Regions from separate parts of the Serratia liquefaciens ATCC 27592 genome, predicted to be linked through region 2. Evidence: predicted binding sites of a transcription regulator. Region 2 holds the regulator's gene; each other region holds the start of a gene.
What was found. The regulator PurR, encoded in region 2, represses purine synthesis genes. The targets are predictions, from matches to a motif close to CANGCAAACGTTTGCNTG.
Positions count from the first base shown of each region.

Region 1: the regulator PurR is predicted to act here: its motif matches at 1,832-1,849, upstream of M495_RS23945 (nucleobase:cation symporter-2 family protein).
Region 3: the regulator PurR is predicted to act here: its motif matches at 1,459-1,476, upstream of guaD (guanine deaminase).
Region 4: the regulator PurR is predicted to act here: its motif matches at 2,373-2,390, upstream of M495_RS21890 (NCS2 family permease).

Region 1 is NC_021741.1:5,139,725-5,143,938, reverse strand. It holds gene M495_RS23950 (AsmA family protein) at 1-245, opposite strand, end outside; gene M495_RS23945 (nucleobase:cation symporter-2 family protein) at 378-1,778, opposite strand; gene gltS (sodium/glutamate symporter) at 2,021-3,232, shown strand; gene recG (ATP-dependent DNA helicase RecG) at 3,291-4,214, opposite strand, start outside.
Region 2 is NC_021741.1:2,278,552-2,282,765, reverse strand. It holds gene sodB (superoxide dismutase [Fe]) at 175-753, shown strand; gene cydH (cytochrome bd-I oxidase subunit CydH) at 808-897, opposite strand; gene purR (HTH-type transcriptional repressor PurR) at 1,221-2,246, shown strand; gene punR (DNA-binding transcriptional activator PunR) at 2,281-3,189, opposite strand; gene punC (purine nucleoside transporter PunC) at 3,313-4,214, shown strand, end outside.
Region 3 is NC_021741.1:2,387,986-2,392,199, forward strand. It holds gene M495_RS11245 (extracellular solute-binding protein) at 1-100, opposite strand, end outside; gene M495_RS11250 (ROK family transcriptional regulator) at 201-1,376, shown strand; gene guaD (guanine deaminase) at 1,687-3,018, shown strand; gene xdhA (xanthine dehydrogenase small subunit) at 3,015-4,214, shown strand, end outside.
Region 4 is NC_021741.1:4,702,414-4,706,627, reverse strand. It holds gene M495_RS21910 (LysR family transcriptional regulator) at 1-507, shown strand, start outside; gene bhsA (multiple stress resistance protein BhsA) at 564-824, opposite strand; gene M495_RS21900 (glutathione S-transferase family protein) at 1,056-1,724, shown strand; gene M495_RS21895 (VOC family protein) at 1,772-2,179, shown strand; gene M495_RS21890 (NCS2 family permease) at 2,516-3,877, shown strand; gene M495_RS21885 (Na+/H+ antiporter) at 4,063-4,214, shown strand, end outside.

The sequences.
Region 1 (4,214 bases), 2.4 Mb from region 2:
CGTTTGGCAACCAGTGATTGAGGCTGATTTTTTTTGGCCAACTGAACGTCTTCCAGGCTGATTTGGCCCGGCTGGTTCCATGAGTGCGAGATTGCCGCCACCGACAGGCGGTAGTCGCTGTTATCGCTGACCCAGCGGCTGACCCAGCCCGCGGCCCAACGGGTTTGCCCTATGACGTACAACAGTGCAACGGCCAGCACGACCAGCAGCAGCAACGTCAGCAACAGTTTTCCGATAAATTTCATCGTCTACATCCGCGTCGGTCAAAAAAGATACCCTGTTTATGCCGCAATTGGCCGGGCATCTCAAGTGCAATGGTCTGATAGGCAATAAAAAACGGCCGCAAGCGGCCGTTTGTCACAAGGCAGTTCGATGGATTATTGTTTCTCGTGTTCCTGCGGGAACAGCAGGTTCAGCGCGATGGCAGTGATGCCGCCGGCAGCAATGCCTGAGGAGAGTAATGTTTTCAGCCAGTCCGGTGCGAACTGCAAGATCAACGGTTGCTGGGAAACGCCCATCCCCACGGCCAACGACAGCGCCATGATCATGATTGCACGGCGGTTCAGACGCTCTCGCGACACGATGCGCACACCGGATGCGGCGATGGTGCCGAACATCACCAGGGTGGCGCCGCCCAATACCGGCTCAGGAATGTGTTGTACGAAGCCGGCCACCGCCGGGAACAGCCCCAGCGCGATCAGCATCAGTGCCACCACGAAGCCGACGTAGCGGCTGGCGACGCCGGTCAGTTGGATCACGCCATTGTTTTGACCGAAGCAGGAGTTAGGGAAGGTATTAAACACCGCCGACAGCATGGAGTTCAGGCCGTTGGCCAGTACGCCGCCCTTAAGGCGCTTCATATACAGTGGGCCACTGACAGGTTGTTCCGACACGTCAGAGGTCGCGGTGATATCGCCGATAGTTTCCAGCGAGGTGACCATAAATATCAACATCAGCGGCAGCAGCAGATTCCAGTCAAAACCCAGACCGTAATACAGCGGGGTCGGGATGATGATCGCCGCCGTCTCGGGGGTGGGCTGGCTTTCTGGCAGCATGCCCATGGCCCAGGCCAGCAGATAACCCACCGCCATGGCAATCACCAGTGAGGCGACGCGCAGGTAGGGATTGCGCTGACGGTTAAGCAGAATAATGACCAGTAATACCGCGCCGGCCAGCAGCAGATTTTTGGGGGCGCCGAAGGTACCTCCGTTCATCGCAGCATAGCCGCCGCCGATGGAAGTCAAACCGACCTGAATCAGAGACAAACCGATAATCATCACCACAATGCCGGAGACCAGCGGGGTGATGATGCGCCGTGCCAAGTGCAACACGCGTGACAGCAGGATCTCGGTGCAGGAGGCGACCATCAGCGTACCGAACAGCGCAGCCATCATGGTGGGAACGTCCGCACCGCCATTTTTCAGCGCCAGCCCGCCCATGATCAGCGGCGAAACAAAGTTAAAGCTGGTGCCCTGAATAGACAGCAAGCCCGAGCCGACGGGTCCCCAGGTTTTGATTTGTAAAATAGAGGCCAGGCCGGAGGCGAACAGCGACATGCTGATAATGTGCTGAGTGTCCTGCGCCGGCAGACCCAGTGCCTGACAAATCAACAGGGCCGGTGTGATCACGGCTACGAACATCGCCAACAGGTGCTGACCGGCGGCAAACAGCGTTTGCGGCAGCGGCGGGCGATCTTCCAGGCGATAAATCAGTTCACTGTTGCGGGGAGTGGCGGATGCTTTTTGCGCAGCATCGAACTCGGCGGATGGCTGGGTCATGGTGTGGCATTTCCAGAAACGGCAAAGCAGGCATTTTAATGATTTGGCCCATAAAAGCAAACGGTTGCGCGTTAATGCTTTGTTAGCAGTATCGTCACTTATGTCGCATTTTCGTTCATTTTTTCTTGTGTTATCAGCGTTTTTTACTTCTAATCCTGCACTCATCAAGTTTTAAAAACTAAGCGGTTTTCTCTAACTTATTATTTATTAATTGGATCTTTTCCCTTACATGGAGTAACTGGATGTTTCATCTTGATACTTATGGCACGTTAGTCGCAGCAACATTGGTTCTGCTCCTTGGGGGCAAATGCGTCACCAGCATCCCCCTGTTGAGGAAATACACCATTCCCGCTCCTGTCGCCGGTGGTTTACTGGTGGCACTCCTGTTGTTAGCCCTGAAAAAGTTCGTTAACTGGGAAATCAGCTTCGATATGTCGCTGAAAGACCCGTTAATGTTGGCCTTCTTCGCCACCATCGGTTTGAACGCCAACCTGTCGCGGTTGCGCGCGGGTGGCAAGGCATTAATGGTATTCCTGTTTGTGGTGCTGGGCCTGCTGCTGGTGCAGAACGCTATCGGCATCGGCATGGCGAAAATGCTGGGTCTGGACCCGTTGATGGGCCTGATCGCCGGCTCGATTACCCTGTCCGGCGGTCACGGTACCGGGGCGGCCTGGAGCAAGTTGTTTATCGAACGCTACGGCTTTGAAAACGCCACGGAAGTGGCGATGGCCTGTGCCACCTTCGGTCTGGTTCTGGGTGGCCTGATCGGCGGTCCGGTGGCGCGTTACCTGGTGAAGCACTCTTCCACCCCGGAAGGCTCGCCGGATGACAGCGTCCAGCCAAGCGGTTTTGAAAAACCGGAGAGCGGCCGTTTGATCACCTCGCTGATCATGATTGAAACCATCGCGATGATCGCCATCTGCCTGAGCCTGGGGCAGTTTATCTCCGGCTTGCTGAGCGGTACGGTATTTGAATTACCCAACTTTGTTTGCGTGCTGTTCGTTGGGGTGATCCTCAGCAACACCCTGGCCTTCACCGGGTTTTATACCGTGTTTGAGCGTGCGGTGTCGGTGCTGGGCAACGTTAGCCTGTCGCTGTTCCTGGCGATGGCGTTGATGAGCCTGCGTTTGTGGGAGCTGGCTTCTCTGGCGCTGCCAATGCTGGCGATCCTGGCCGTACAGACGCTGGTGATGGCGCTGTACGCAATCTTCGTTACTTATCGGGTGATGGGTAAAAATTACGATGCAGCGGTGTTGGCTGCGGGCCACTGCGGTTTCGGCATGGGAGCCACGCCTACGGCGATCGCCAACATGCAGGCGATTACCGATCGCTTCGGTCCATCGCACCTGGCGTTTCTGGTGGTGCCTATGGTCGGGGCGTTCTTTATCGATATCGCCAACGCGATTGTGATTAAGCTGTATCTGCTGTTGCCGGTGTTTCCGGCGATTGGCTGATTAACCGGTCGTAATAACGAAAAAGGCGCCTATCTGGCGCCTTTTCTCTGCCTGAAAATCAGGCATTGGAGTAACGTGCTTTCTCCGGTAGCCAGCGTTCAATCAGGGCTCTGGCATGCTCCGGGTACTGCTGGTGAATATGGCGGGCGACGCGTTGTACTTCCGGGATCATCGCCTGATCGCGCAGCAAATCCGCCACTTTGAACTCAGCACTGCCGGTTTGGCGCGTGCCCAACAGTTCACCGGGACCGCGGATTTCCAGATCGCGTTGGGCAATAACGAAACCGTCATTACTGTCGCGCAGCACCTGCAGGCGCTTTTGCGCCGTTTTGCTCAACGGGGTTTTGTACAACAACACGCAGTGAGATGCTACGGCGCCGCGACCTACGCGACCCCGCAACTGGTGCAGTTGCGCCAGCCCCAGTCGCTCGGGGTTTTCGATAATCATCAGGCTGGCGTTGGGCACGTCGACCCCCACCTCGATCACCGTCGTCGCCACCAACAACTGCAGCTCACCCTGTTTAAAGGCCTGCATTACCGCCTGTTTCTCTTGTGCTTTCATGCGACCGTGCACTAGCGCCACTTTCAGCTCTGGCAGCGCGGTTTTCAATTCTTCCCAGGTGGCTTCGGCTGCCTGGGCTTCCAGCAGTTCGGATTCTTCGATCAGGGTACAAACCCAGTACGCCTGGCGACCTTCTTCCATACAGGCGCTTTTCACCCGCTGAATAATATCGGCGCGCCGGGTGTCTGGAATGGCAACGGTAGTGACGGGCGTTCTGCCCGGTGGCAGTTCGTCGATCACCGAGGTGTCGAGATCGGCATAGGCGGTCATTGCCAGCGTGCGTGGGATTGGCGTGGCGGTCATGATCAACTGATGGGCATGGAAGCCTTGTTCTTCGCCTTTCTCCCACAGTGCCAGCCGCTGGTGTACGCCAAAACGGTGCTGTTCATCGATGATCACCAGCGCCAGACCGGAAAATTG
Region 2 (4,214 bases):
CCCAGCCGCTCTCCCCTGACTGATTTTCCTACTGTCCCTAAAGCACCCAATCCTTTAGCCAGCCCCCACTGTATTTCATCGCGAAAATTGCTAAGCTAAATACCCACAATAAAAACAGGTCAATTTAAGGTCCGTTGCTTTAGCGGCGAGTTGACACTGTACAAGGAGGAAGCAATGTCGTTTGAACTGCCCGCACTACCTTATGAAAAAAATGCCCTCGAACCGCACATTTCGGCAGAAACCCTGGAATACCACTATGGCAAGCATCACAACGCCTATGTGGTCAACCTGAACAATTTGCTGAAAGGCAGCGAGTTTGAAGGATTATCCCTTGAAGCAATCATCAAGGCTTCCAGCGGCGGCATCTTCAACAATGCAGCTCAGGTATGGAATCACACCTTCTATTGGCACTGCCTGTCACCTCAGGGCGGTGGGGAACCTCAGGGCAAATTGGCTGCCGCGATCAACCAGGCTTTTGGTTCTTTTACCGCCTTCCGGGAACAATTCAGCGACGCCGCGGTGAAAAACTTTGGCGCAGGCTGGACCTGGTTAGTGAAAAAGCCGGATGGCTCGCTGGCGATTGTTAATACGTCGAATGCGGCCACGCCGTTGACTGGTGAAGACAAACCGTTGCTGACCGTCGACGTTTGGGAACACGCCTACTACATCGATTATCGCAACGCACGACCGGCCTACCTGGAAAACTTCTGGGCGCTGGTTAACTGGGCATTTGTGGAGGAAAATCTGGCGTAACGCGGGGAAAATACAACCAGGCGTAGCGAACTGCGCCTGGTTGACTGAAGAGTATCAGTTCAATGCTGCGGTGAAGCTAAAAGCGATAATCACAGCCAGCGCACCCAGGGTGGTGAACAGTGACATTTTCAAATCGGTATCCATTACAACTCCTTTTCAGATTGGGTTTCCCAAGGGTAAAAGGCACACAATTAATGTGTTAAACCATTTTCCCACAGTTGGCCGATAAAATCTTGTTATCATTTCCCAGTTTATAATACCGATTACCTCTTCCCCTTTTGCTCAATATGGGACAAAATTCGCAGTTCACAACTGTGTACCGGCAAAATGCCCCTCCTGACCAAGCGCTGACGACTTCAACACACTAAAAACTCAGTTTTCGCTTCTTTGGAGAAGGATCTACGCAGGCAAACGATTAACATCACACTTACATACTGCAACATGTGAGTTCAGGAGTCATTCTTTACATGGCAACGATTAAAGATGTGGCCAAACGCGCTGGCGTTTCCACCACCACCGTTTCGCACGTCATCAATAAGACTCGTTTCGTCGCCGAAGAAACAAAAGCGGCCGTTGGCGCCGCGATCAAAGAGCTGCACTATTCACCCAGCGCCGTGGCGCGCAGCCTCAAGGTCAATCACACCAAATCTATTGGTCTGCTGGCCACATCGAGCGAAGCACCCTACTTTGCCGAAGTGATCGAGGCGGTGGAAAACAGCTGCTACAGCAAAGGCTATACGCTGATCCTGTGCAACTCACATAACAATCTGGACAAACAACGCGCCTATCTGGCGATGTTGGCGCAAAAGCGCGTCGATGGCCTGTTAGTCATGTGTTCGGAATACCCGGACCAACTGCTGGGCATGCTGGAAGATTATCGCAATATCCCGATGGTCGTCATGGATTGGGGCGCCGCACGCGGTGACTTTACCGACACCATTATCGATAACGCCTTCGAAGGCGGCTATCTGGCCGGGCGCTACCTGATTGAACGCGGCCACCGCGATATCGGGGCCATTCCGGGCCAACTGGCGCGTAATACCGGCGGCGGCCGCCATCAGGGCTTTTTAAAAGCCATGGAAGAAGCCAATATCGACGTGCGTGAAGAGTGGATTGTTCAGGGCGACTTTGAGCCGGAATCTGGTTACAAGGCCATGCATCAGATACTGTCGCAGAAACAACGTCCTACCGCAGTCTTCTGCGGTGGCGATATCATGGCCATGGGTGCGATCTGCGCCGCCGATGAACTTGGCCTGCGCGTACCACAAGACATATCGGTGATTGGCTACGATAACGTACGAAACGCCCGCTACTTCACCCCGGCACTGACCACCATTCATCAGCCCAAAGAGCGTTTGGGCGAGATGGCCTTCACCATGCTGCTGGATCGCATCATCAGCAAGCGTGAAGAGTCGCAGGTGATTGAGGTTCATCCCAAGCTGGTTGAGCGCCGTTCGGTCGCTGACGGCCCGTTCATCGATTACCGCCGCTAATTATCTGCGCCGGAAACTCTCACGGTTTCCGGCGTCATTCTTCGCTTAGCCACTCCTGATTCAAGGTTTCACTGTCTCCCAGATAATCCAGCAACCAGGCCATAGCCGGTGACGGCGTATTTTGCTGCCAGGTCAGGCAACAAGGACTGGCGGGAAATGGCTGTTGCAACTGTAGCGCCACCAGTTCCCCGCGCTGCACCAAAGGCAATACCTGATGCGCGGGCATCATGCCAACGCACAACCCGGCACACAGGCAGTCCACCGCAGAAGCCCAGTCCGGCACCACCAGGCGGCGCTGGTTGTCCAACGTCCAGGTCACGCGCTTGGGCAGGTTGCGCGAGGTATCTTCCAGGCACAGCGACGGAAAGGGCCGAAGTTGATCGTCGTTCAACAGCCCCTCTATCGCGGCCAGCGGGTGATGCGGACTGGCCACGCACAACCAACGCATATCTCCCATATCGCGAAAGGCGAAACCGCCGCCCACCGGCACCGCCCTTGTGGCGCCGATCGCCATATCGGCACGACCGTCCACCAGCGCATCCCATACGCCATTAAACACCTCCGGCTGAACCAGCAATTCGACGTCGGGGAAATGGCGGTAAAAATCCAGCACCAATTGGCGACTGCGTTGGGGTTTAACGATGATATCCACCGCTATTTTCAATTGGCCCCGCCAGCCGTTAGCGACCTGTTGGCACTGTCGGCGCGTGTCGAGCATTTTTTTGATGACACCACGCGCTTCCTGAATAAACAGCACGCCAGCCGGTGTCAGTTCCACGTCGCGATGACGGCGCTCAAACAGCGGTACCGCCAGCCATTGCTCCAACTGCCTCACCGTATAACTTACCGCCGACGGTACCCGATGCAGCTCGTGCGCCGCGGCGCTGAAACTGCCGGTGCGGGCCACCGCATCGACGACATCCAGGGAATATTCAGACCACATAGCTTTGCCTTCAATTTTTTTAACAGCACCTCGCAAATATTACCGTTTCACAAGCAGAGATCCAGCCGGATACACTTGCCGGCGCTAAAAACCTGCGACAATAAAATATTAACGAGAAATACCATGCGAAATTCCTTTGGTTTTATGTTCTACCTTGCCGGCCTGAGCATGCTGGGATACCTGGCCACCGATATGTATCTGCCCGCCTTCGGCATGATGCAGCAAGATCTGCAGATTTCCGCCGGGGCAATCAGCGCCAGCCTGAGCATCTTCCTGGCCGGGTTTGCCTTTGCACAACTGCTGTGGGGCCCGCTTTCCGATCGCCTCGGCCGTAAACCGGTGTTGCTGATCGGTCTGGCGCTGTTTGCCCTCGGCTGCCTCGGCATGCTGTGGGTGCAAAATGCCGTGCAACTTTGGTCGCTGCGCTTTATCCAGGCGATTGGGGTTTGCTCCGCTGCCGTTACCTGGCAGGCCTTGGTGATTGACCGCTATCGCGAAGGCAAGGCTAACCGCGTGTTCGCGACCATTATGCCGCTGGTAGCCCTTTCACCGGCGCTGGCTCCGTTGGTGGGTGCCTGGTTGCTGAACCACATGGGCTGGCGCGCCATTTTCGCCGTGTTGCTGGGCATTACCGTGCTTCTGCTATTGCCGACGCTGCTGCTGAAAGAAAGCGCCAAAACCGTGCCTTCCGACGACAATAAGAAAAGCGCGCTCAGTTTCTTCCAACTATTAAAGTCACGCATCTTCAGTGGCAACGTTATGATTTTTGCCGCCTGTTCTGCCGGCTTCTTCGCCTGGCTGACCGGTTCACCGTTTATTCTTGGTGATATGGGGTATAGCCCGAACGACATCGGTCTGAGCTATGTGCCGCAGACGCTGGCGTTCTTATTAGGGGGCTATGGCTGTCGTACCGCATTGAACCGCATGAATGGCAACACCTTGTTGCCTTGGCTGTTGGTAGTTTATGGTGTCAGTATGGTTGCATTATATCTGGTTGCCACCCTGACTCAGCCCACGCTCACTAC
Region 3 (4,214 bases), 110 kb from region 2:
ACGCGCTAATTTGCGTGGGGGCGGCATAGGCGGATGAGAGACTGAGCGCCAGGGCAGACAAAGTACAGACTGCCGTAGCGGCAAGGGTATGGCTTTTCATTGTGCGTTCTCCGGTGTTAAAAAGATTTTTAAATCAATTTGATTGCTTTATTGGAGGGCACCATACTGCAAAGACGATTTCCCTTTCTGCATAGGCAGTTATGACGACTTCCGGCACTAACCTTGAACATGCTCGCGCACACAACCGGCGCGTAGTGATAGAGGCTATCCGTCTGCACGGAGAACTGACCCGTGCCGAAATTGCCCGGCTGACCTCACTGACGCCGCAAACCGTTTCAAACATCGCAACCGAGCTGGAACAGGCCGGCATTCTCTCCTCGCACCTGCCGCGTCGTGCCGGCGGGCGAGGTCAGCCGGCCACGCCGTTGACTCTTAACCCAGACAGTGCGTATTCCATCGGCATCCATCTGGATCACCAGTCCCTGCTGATGATCGTGGTTGATCTGTCAGGTAGCGTACGTTTCCACCGGCTGATTATGGTGCAAAAGCCGCAACCTGCTGCGACCTTGAAACTGATTTGTGATGTACTGCAAGAAATGCGCCAGCAGCCGGATCTGGCCTGGGGGAAAATGCTGGGGATCGGCGTGGTAATGCCGGGGCCGTTTGGCGTGGAAGGGATTTCATCGGTGGGGCCGACCACGCTCAACGGTTGGGAAAATATCGATGTGGTGGCTGAACTTAACGCGCAAAGCGGCCTGCCGGTGACGCTGGAGAACGATGCCACCGTCGCCGCCATCGGCGAGCGTTTGCACGGCGTAGCCAGACAGCTGAATTCGTTTATTTATTTGTATCTCGGTACCGGGCTTGGCGCGGGGATTTTCACCGATGGCCGAATTTATACCGGCCATGCGCACAATGCTGGTGAAGTCGGCCACATGATTGTGCAACCGGGCGGGCGCGCCTGCTACTGCGGTAACCAGGGCTGCCTGGAACGTTATGTCTCGCTGCAGGCGGCCTACGAGAGCTGCGGGCTGGATCCGATGAGCGCCAGACCACAAGACTTGCTGGCATTGCCGCAGTCGCAGATTGACACCTGGCTGGATTCGGCGGTGCCTGCGTTACGTCAGGCGATCAACATCGTCGAATGCATGTTTGACGCTGAAGCCGTGATTATCGGCGGCCTGATGCCGGAAAGCCTCGTGGCGCAACTGATCAAACGGTTGGTGCCGCTGCATCGCTCGGTGCGCAGCAAATACCTCGACGGCCTGCGGGTGCGGCTGGGCACCACCGGTGCGGATACCGCCGCATTGGGGGCGGCGGCACTGCCGCTGTTCGATGAATTCAATCCCCGTTATGAAGTGTTATTGAAGTCATAAAACCCATCCTCCGATTTATATTCTTGCCCAATAATGGTGCAGGCTAATCATTAATCCAATATAAGCAAACGGTTGCTATTTAAGGGCAACCGTTTGCTTATATTCTGCTTATTTTTCGTTGGCTCGGAATATTGTTCGGTGAATTTTATCCTTCTGTTTTTAAACATAAATAGTCAATAAAAAACCGACTGGCACGCGGCTTGCTATTCTTAAATCAACATCTGCGATCGATAAAAAGACCGCCATCGCTCTCCAGGCTGAATTGACTCAGCCGGGTGCTGTGCGCTGGTCGGTAGAGAAGGAAAGCAAAATGAACATGCCATTCACCACGGCGATCCGTGGCAATTTTTTCGACATCGCGGCCTGCGTGGATCATCCGCAGCAATTAGGTCAGCAACTGCGACATATTCCTGACGGGTTAATGCTGCTCCATGAAGGTGCGATTGCCTGGTTCGGCAGCTGGCAGCAGGGCGAATCGCTGTTGCCGCCGGGGTTTGAGGTCGCTCATTATCCGGACAAACTGATCGTGCCGGGTTTTATCGACACCCATATTCACTACCCGCAAACCGAAATGATCGGCGCCTATGGCGAGCAACTGCTGACCTGGCTGAAAAACTATACCTTCCCGACAGAAAGCCAATTTTGCTGCGAACAGCACTCTGACAAAATGTCGGCATTCTTTCTGCAGCAGCTGTTAAGCAACGGCACCACTACGGCGCTGGTATTTGGCACCGTGCATCCTCAGTCGGTTGAAGCGCTGTTCCGCCAGGCGGCGGCGCTGAACATGCGCTTGATTGCCGGTAAGGTGATGATGGATCGCCATGCGCCGGAAGCCTTGCTGGAAAGCCCGGAACAGAGCTACCGCCAAACGCGAGCGCTGATTGAGCGCTGGCACGGCAAACAGCGGCTAAGTTACGCCATTACGCCACGCTTTGCGCCCACCAGCACCCCGGCACTGCTTGAGCAGGTGCAGCGGCTGCGCCAGGAATTTCCGGACGCCTACCTGCACACCCATCTGAGCGAAAATCTTGATGAAGTGGCCTGGGTGAAAGAGTTGTTCCCCGACAGCCGCAGCTATCTGGACGTGTACCACCAGTACGGGCTGACCGGAGAGAAAAGCGTGTTCGCCCACTGTTTGCATCTGGAAGAACAAGAGTGGGATTGCCTGTGCCAAACCCGTTCGGCGATCGCCTTTTGCCCAACCTCGAATCTGTTTCTGGGCAGCGGTTTGTTCAACCTGCAAAAGGCCTGGCAGAAGCAGGTCAGGCTGGGTATCGGCACCGACGTCGGGGCCGGGACCACCTTTAACATGCTGGAAACGCTGGGTGAGGCTTACAAGGTCGCTCAGCTGCAGCGCTATCAGCTTTCCGCCTGTGAAGCCTTCTACCACGCGACGCTGGGCGGAGCTCGAGCCCTGTCGCTCGACGACAAAATCGGCAACTTCGACGTGGGCAAAGAGGCGGATTTTGTGGTGCTGGATCCGGCCGTGTCACCGCTGCAAAAGTTGCGACATGAAAACAGCCGCGAACTGGCGGAGCAACTGTTTGTGTTGATGACCCTGGGTGACGATCGCAATGTTTATCGTACTTACGTCGACGGCAAAGTGGTGTACCGAACGGCCAAGTGCCAGGAGGCGGCATGATCCAGTTTCTGCTTAATCAAACCCTGAAAACAGAAACCGCACTCGATCCCAACACCACGGTGCTGAACTATCTGCGGCGTGACCTTGGCCGCTGCGGCACCAAAGAGGGCTGTGCCTCCGGCGATTGCGGCGCTTGTACCGTGGTGTTGGCCGAGCCGGAAGGCGATCGGCTGCGTTATCGCAGCGTTAATGCCTGTCTGACCTTCGTCAGCGCGTTGCACGGCAAACAGTTGATCACCGTAGAGGATCTGAAACAGCAGGGGGAATTGCACGGCGTGCAGCAGGCTATGGTCGACTGCCACGGCTCACAGTGCGGTTTTTGTACACCGGGTTTCGTGATGTCGATGTTCTGCCTGCAAAAAAACACAGCGTCCTATCAACGCGAACAGGCGCAGCAGGCACTGGCCGGCAACCTGTGCCGCTGTACCGGCTATCGCCCGATTTTGGCGGCGGCGCAGCAGGCGTGCGATAACCCTCAGCCAGACAGCTTCGACCACCACCAGCCACAAACGCTGCAACGGCTGCAGGCCATCCGTGCCGCAACGCCGCTGGAGGCTGAGGGCAAGCGCTGTTTGCTGCCGCAGAGCCTCGATGAGCTGGCGCGGCTCTATCAACAGCACCCGCAGGCCAAACTGCTGGCCGGCGGGACCGATCTGGCGCTGGAAATCACCCAGCGGCATCAGGATATCCCGCTGATCATCGCTATTGGCCAAATCGAGGCGCTCAGGCAGGTAAGCTGGCAGGGCGATCGTCTGGTGATTGGCGCCGGCGCCGCGTTGAGCGATTTGTATCCGATGTTGGCCAACTATCATCCGGCCTTTGGTGAACTGCTGGCGCGTTTTGCTTCTCAGCAGATCCGCAATCAGGGCACGTTGGGGGGCAATATTGCCAATGCTTCACCGATTGGTGACGGTGCGCCCTTATTGCTGGCGCTGGACGCGCTGCTGATCCTGCGCTGTGGCGCTACCCAGCGTGAACTGCCGTTGAACGACTTCTTCCTTGGCTACCGCCAAACCGCACTGCAGCCGGGGGAACTTATTGAAAGTATCGTACTGCCTGCCAGCGCACCGGCGGACTTTCGTGCCTGGAAAGTCTCCAAACGCCTGGAAGACGACATTTCGGCCGTGTGCGGCGCTTTCAATTTGACCTTTGATCAAGGCGTTATCTGCAGCGCCCGCGTGGCGTTCGGCGGCATG
Region 4 (4,214 bases), 2.4 Mb from region 2:
GATGCTGCAATGGGGGGCGGTATCGAATTGGCGCAGGGCATGATTGCACGTGAACTGGCTCCAGCCCACGGCGTCCTGGTGGCTTCTGCTGCGTATCTGCAGCGCAACACTGCCATCCGGCAGCCGGAACAGTTGATGAATCATGCGGGCATTTTTATCCGCTCACCGCAAACCGGGCGGATCCGTAATCTGCCGCTGCGTAATGCGGAGAATGAACAGCGAGCGCCGTCGATGGAAATCAAAATGACGGTAAATGAACCGGACGCTGCAGCGCAGGCGGCGGAAATGGGGTTGGGGATCGCGCTGATCGCCATGCCGAACGCCTTGCCTTATCTGGAAAGCGGTCGACTGGTGCGGGTATTGTCGGGCTGGTATGTCGATCGCGGCAGCGTGCACCTGTATTTCCCCACCACCAAGTTCCTGCCGACCAAAACCCGAGTGTTTGTTGATTTCATGATCGAACAATTTCGGCTGCAGAAGCTGGCGGCGAGGTTTGATGCTCGCTAGAAACGAGAAAAGCCCCTTGCGGGGCTTTTTTCTTCCGTCAGTTTACTGTCTGACGATCAGTTGAAGATTTCTGCGGTGCCATACAGTTTGTTCTGGCCACCGGCGGAGATGATGCGGTAAGAGCTGGCACCGGATGCAGCGGCTTTGCTGGCCAGTTCATTTTCCAGCGTGCTCAGGTTAGAAGCGCCGCTCACGGACACCACACCGATTTTCTGGGCACCGGCCGCAGGCTGGTTAGCGGGTTGGTCAGCGGCAACGCTGGCGAAAGAAGCGGTAGTCAGCAGCAGAGCGGTAGCAAAAAATTTGATGTTTTTCATGATTCAATCCTCAGGGTATTTTTTAGGTGAGAGGCTGTTGTCTCTCGATGTGTTAGATAATAGGCCGTCATGCCCAAAGAGAAAATCGGAGAGTTTTGAGTATCTCTGTCAAATTTATTGATTTAATTTTGAGCGGCAGATGACCTTGTTGGCGGGTGGGATAATTCACCACTACCCTTTAACCAGAAGCCTCGACATATAACGGGTGTGGCAACAGAGTGGAGAAGCCCCATGATTATCGTGCACCATCTAAATAACTCGCGGTCGCAGCGCATCCTGTGGTTTTTGGAAGAATTGGGAGTGCCGTACCAGGTGCAGCGCTATCAGCGCGATCCGCAAACCATGCTGGCGCCTGCGGAGTTGAAAAAGATCCATCCGCTCGGCAAGTCGCCAGTGATTGTCGATGGCGATCTGACGCTGGCGGAGTCCGGCGCCATTATTGAATATCTGCAGGAAGCCTACGATGCGCAGGGGCAGTTTATCCCCACCGACTATCATGCCCGGCAACAGTATCGTTACTGGCTACATTATGCCGAAGGGTCACTGATGCCGCTGTTGGTGATGAAGCTGGTGTTTAGCCGCTTGGGCCAGCCGCCCATTCCCTGGCTGTTACGGCCAGTGGCAGGGGCTATTGGCAAAGGCGTACAGCGGGAGTATCTGGATAAACAGATTGCTCCGCACCGCGACTATCTTGAACAGCACCTGGCCAAAAGCACCTGGTTTGTCGGCAATGAATTCAGCGCAGCGGACATCCAGATGAGTTTTCCGCTGGAAGCGATGGCGGCACGTGGCGCATTGGATGGCTGTCCAAAGCTACGCGACTATCTCCAGCGTATCCATGCGCGGCCGGCCTACCAACGGGCGCTGGAGCAGGGCGGGCCTTATGACCTGCTGAAATGAGCGGGTGGGCTATACTCGATGAGGTCACTCTTCGTCGGAGGTAGCCCATGGCTACGCAAATTTTTGTTAACCTGCCGGTGGGCGATTTGCCCGTATCCATCGAGTTTTTCACTCGTCTTGGTTTCAGCTTTAATCCACAGTTCACCGATGACACCGCCGCCTGCATGGTGGTCAGCGACAGCATCTATGTGATGCTGTTAACCCACGACAAATTCAAAATGTTCACCCCGAACCCGATCAGCGATGCCAGAAAGGCGACCGAAGTGCTGATATGCCTGTCGCAGCCTAACCGGGCAGCGGTGGACGATCTGGTACGCAAAGCGATCGCCGCCGGCGGCAATACCTATAATCAGCCGCAGGATTATGGCTTTATGTACGGACACGGTTTTCAGGATCTGGACGGACACATCTGGGAACTGATGTACATGGATGAAAAGGCGGCCCAGGCTCAGTAGTCGTTTTGCCCTCCGAAAGGGGGGCGCTCCCATCGGATTTACCTATGAGACAAATACCGTATTTTCGATAATGATTGATCCCAGTGCTTTTCCGCATAAATTGGCGCGATCTTTGGTTGATCAGACGGTATGGAAGGCTGGATAATCGTTTGCCTTGAATAAACCACCATAAATTACCCGCACCATTCACTGTGAGTTAAACGTTTGCCTTTGATGCGACGCCCATTGGCGACGTAAGCAAAGGGCAGAAAAGCAAACGTTACCCTAATGAACATGCGTGGGCGGAATAACAAGCCTCTTTAAACGGGCTGGCAATGAAACACAGGGGACAGCAACATGTCGAATTCTCAAGCGAATAACGCCGTTAAACCAAAAGGCGGGCTTGATGGTTATTTTAATATTTCTGCGCGCGGCAGCACCGTGCGTCAGGAAGTGGTGGCGGGGCTAACCACCTTCCTGGCGATGGTGTACTCGGTGATCGTGGTGCCGAGCATGCTGGGCAAAGCCGGCTTCCCGCCTACGGCGGTGTTTGTCGCCACCTGCCTGGTGGCGGGTCTCGGTTCGTTGCTGATGGGGTTATGGGCCAATTTGCCGATGGCCATCGGCTGTGCGATTTCCCTGACCGCTTTCACGGCGTTCAGTCTGGTGCTGGGCCAACACATCAGCATTCCGGTGGCGTTGGGGGCGGTATTCCTGATGGGGGTGCTTTTTACCATTATTTCGGTAACCGGTATTCGCGCCTGGATCCTGCGCAATTTGCCGATGGGCGTCGCTCATGGTACCGGCATCGGTATCGGTCTGTTCCTGTTGCTGATCGCGGCTAACGGCGTTGGCCTGGTGGTGAAAAACCCACTGGACGGCCTGCCGGTGGCTTTGGGCGCATTCACTTCGTTCCCGGTAGTGATGACGCTGCTCGGATTGGCGGTGATTTTCGGGCTGGAAAAACTGCGCGTTCCCGGCGGTATTCTGCTGGTGATCATCACTATTTCGGTGGTGGGGTTGGTGTTTGACCCGGCGGTGAAATACCAGGGCTTATTCGCGATGCCAAGCCTGGCGGATGCCAACGGCAATTCGTTGATTTTCAGCCTGGATATCATGGGCGCATTGCAGCCGGTGGTCTTGCCGAGCGTGCTGGCGCTGGTGATGACCGCGGTATTTGACGCTACCGGTACTATCCGTGCGGTGGCCGGTCAGGCCAACCTGCTGGATAAAGACGGGCAAATCATCAACGGCGGCAAGGCGCTGACTTCGGACTCCCTGAGCAGCATTTTCTCTGGTCTGGTCGGTGCGGCCCCGGCGGCGGTGTATATCGAATCCGCAGCGGGCACGGCTGCGGGCGGTAAAACCGGGCTGACAGCAACCGTAGTCGGTTTGTTGTTCCTGCTGATCCTGTTCCTGTCGCCGTTGTCTTATCTGGTGCCGGTTTACGCGACCGCACCGGCGCTGATGTACGTTGGCCTGCTGATGCTGAGCAACGTCACCAAGCTGGACTTCAATGATTTTGTCGATGCCATGTCCGGCCTGCTGTGCGCCGTGTTTATCGTGCTGACCTGCAATATCGTCACCGGTATCATGCTGGGCTTCAGCTCATTGGTGATTGGCCGTATCTTCTCCGGCGAATGGCGTCGGCTGAATATCGGTACCGTGCTGATCGCCGTGGCGCTGGTGGCATTCTATGCCGGCGGCTGGGCAATCTAACCGCTATGTCGTTTCCCCCGTCGCTCTGGCGGGGGATGTTTGCCCTCATACCCTATTCAGATAAATCTCCTTCTGCCAATGCTGCATTTTGAAAGGCACAACAAGCTTTAACCGCCGTAAAAAAAGTGATCTACTATCGGGTATACATCAGAGATGTAGTCTGAACCCAAGAGTCTAAGGAAAGCATGGAAATCTTTTTTACAATCCTCATTTTAATCCTGGTGGTCTCCCTGTCCGGGGTGGTGACGCGCATGTTGCCGTTCCAGGTGCCGCTGCCGTTAATGCAAATCGGTATCGGGGCCCTGTTGGCCTGGCCGCATTTCGGGTTGCACGTCGA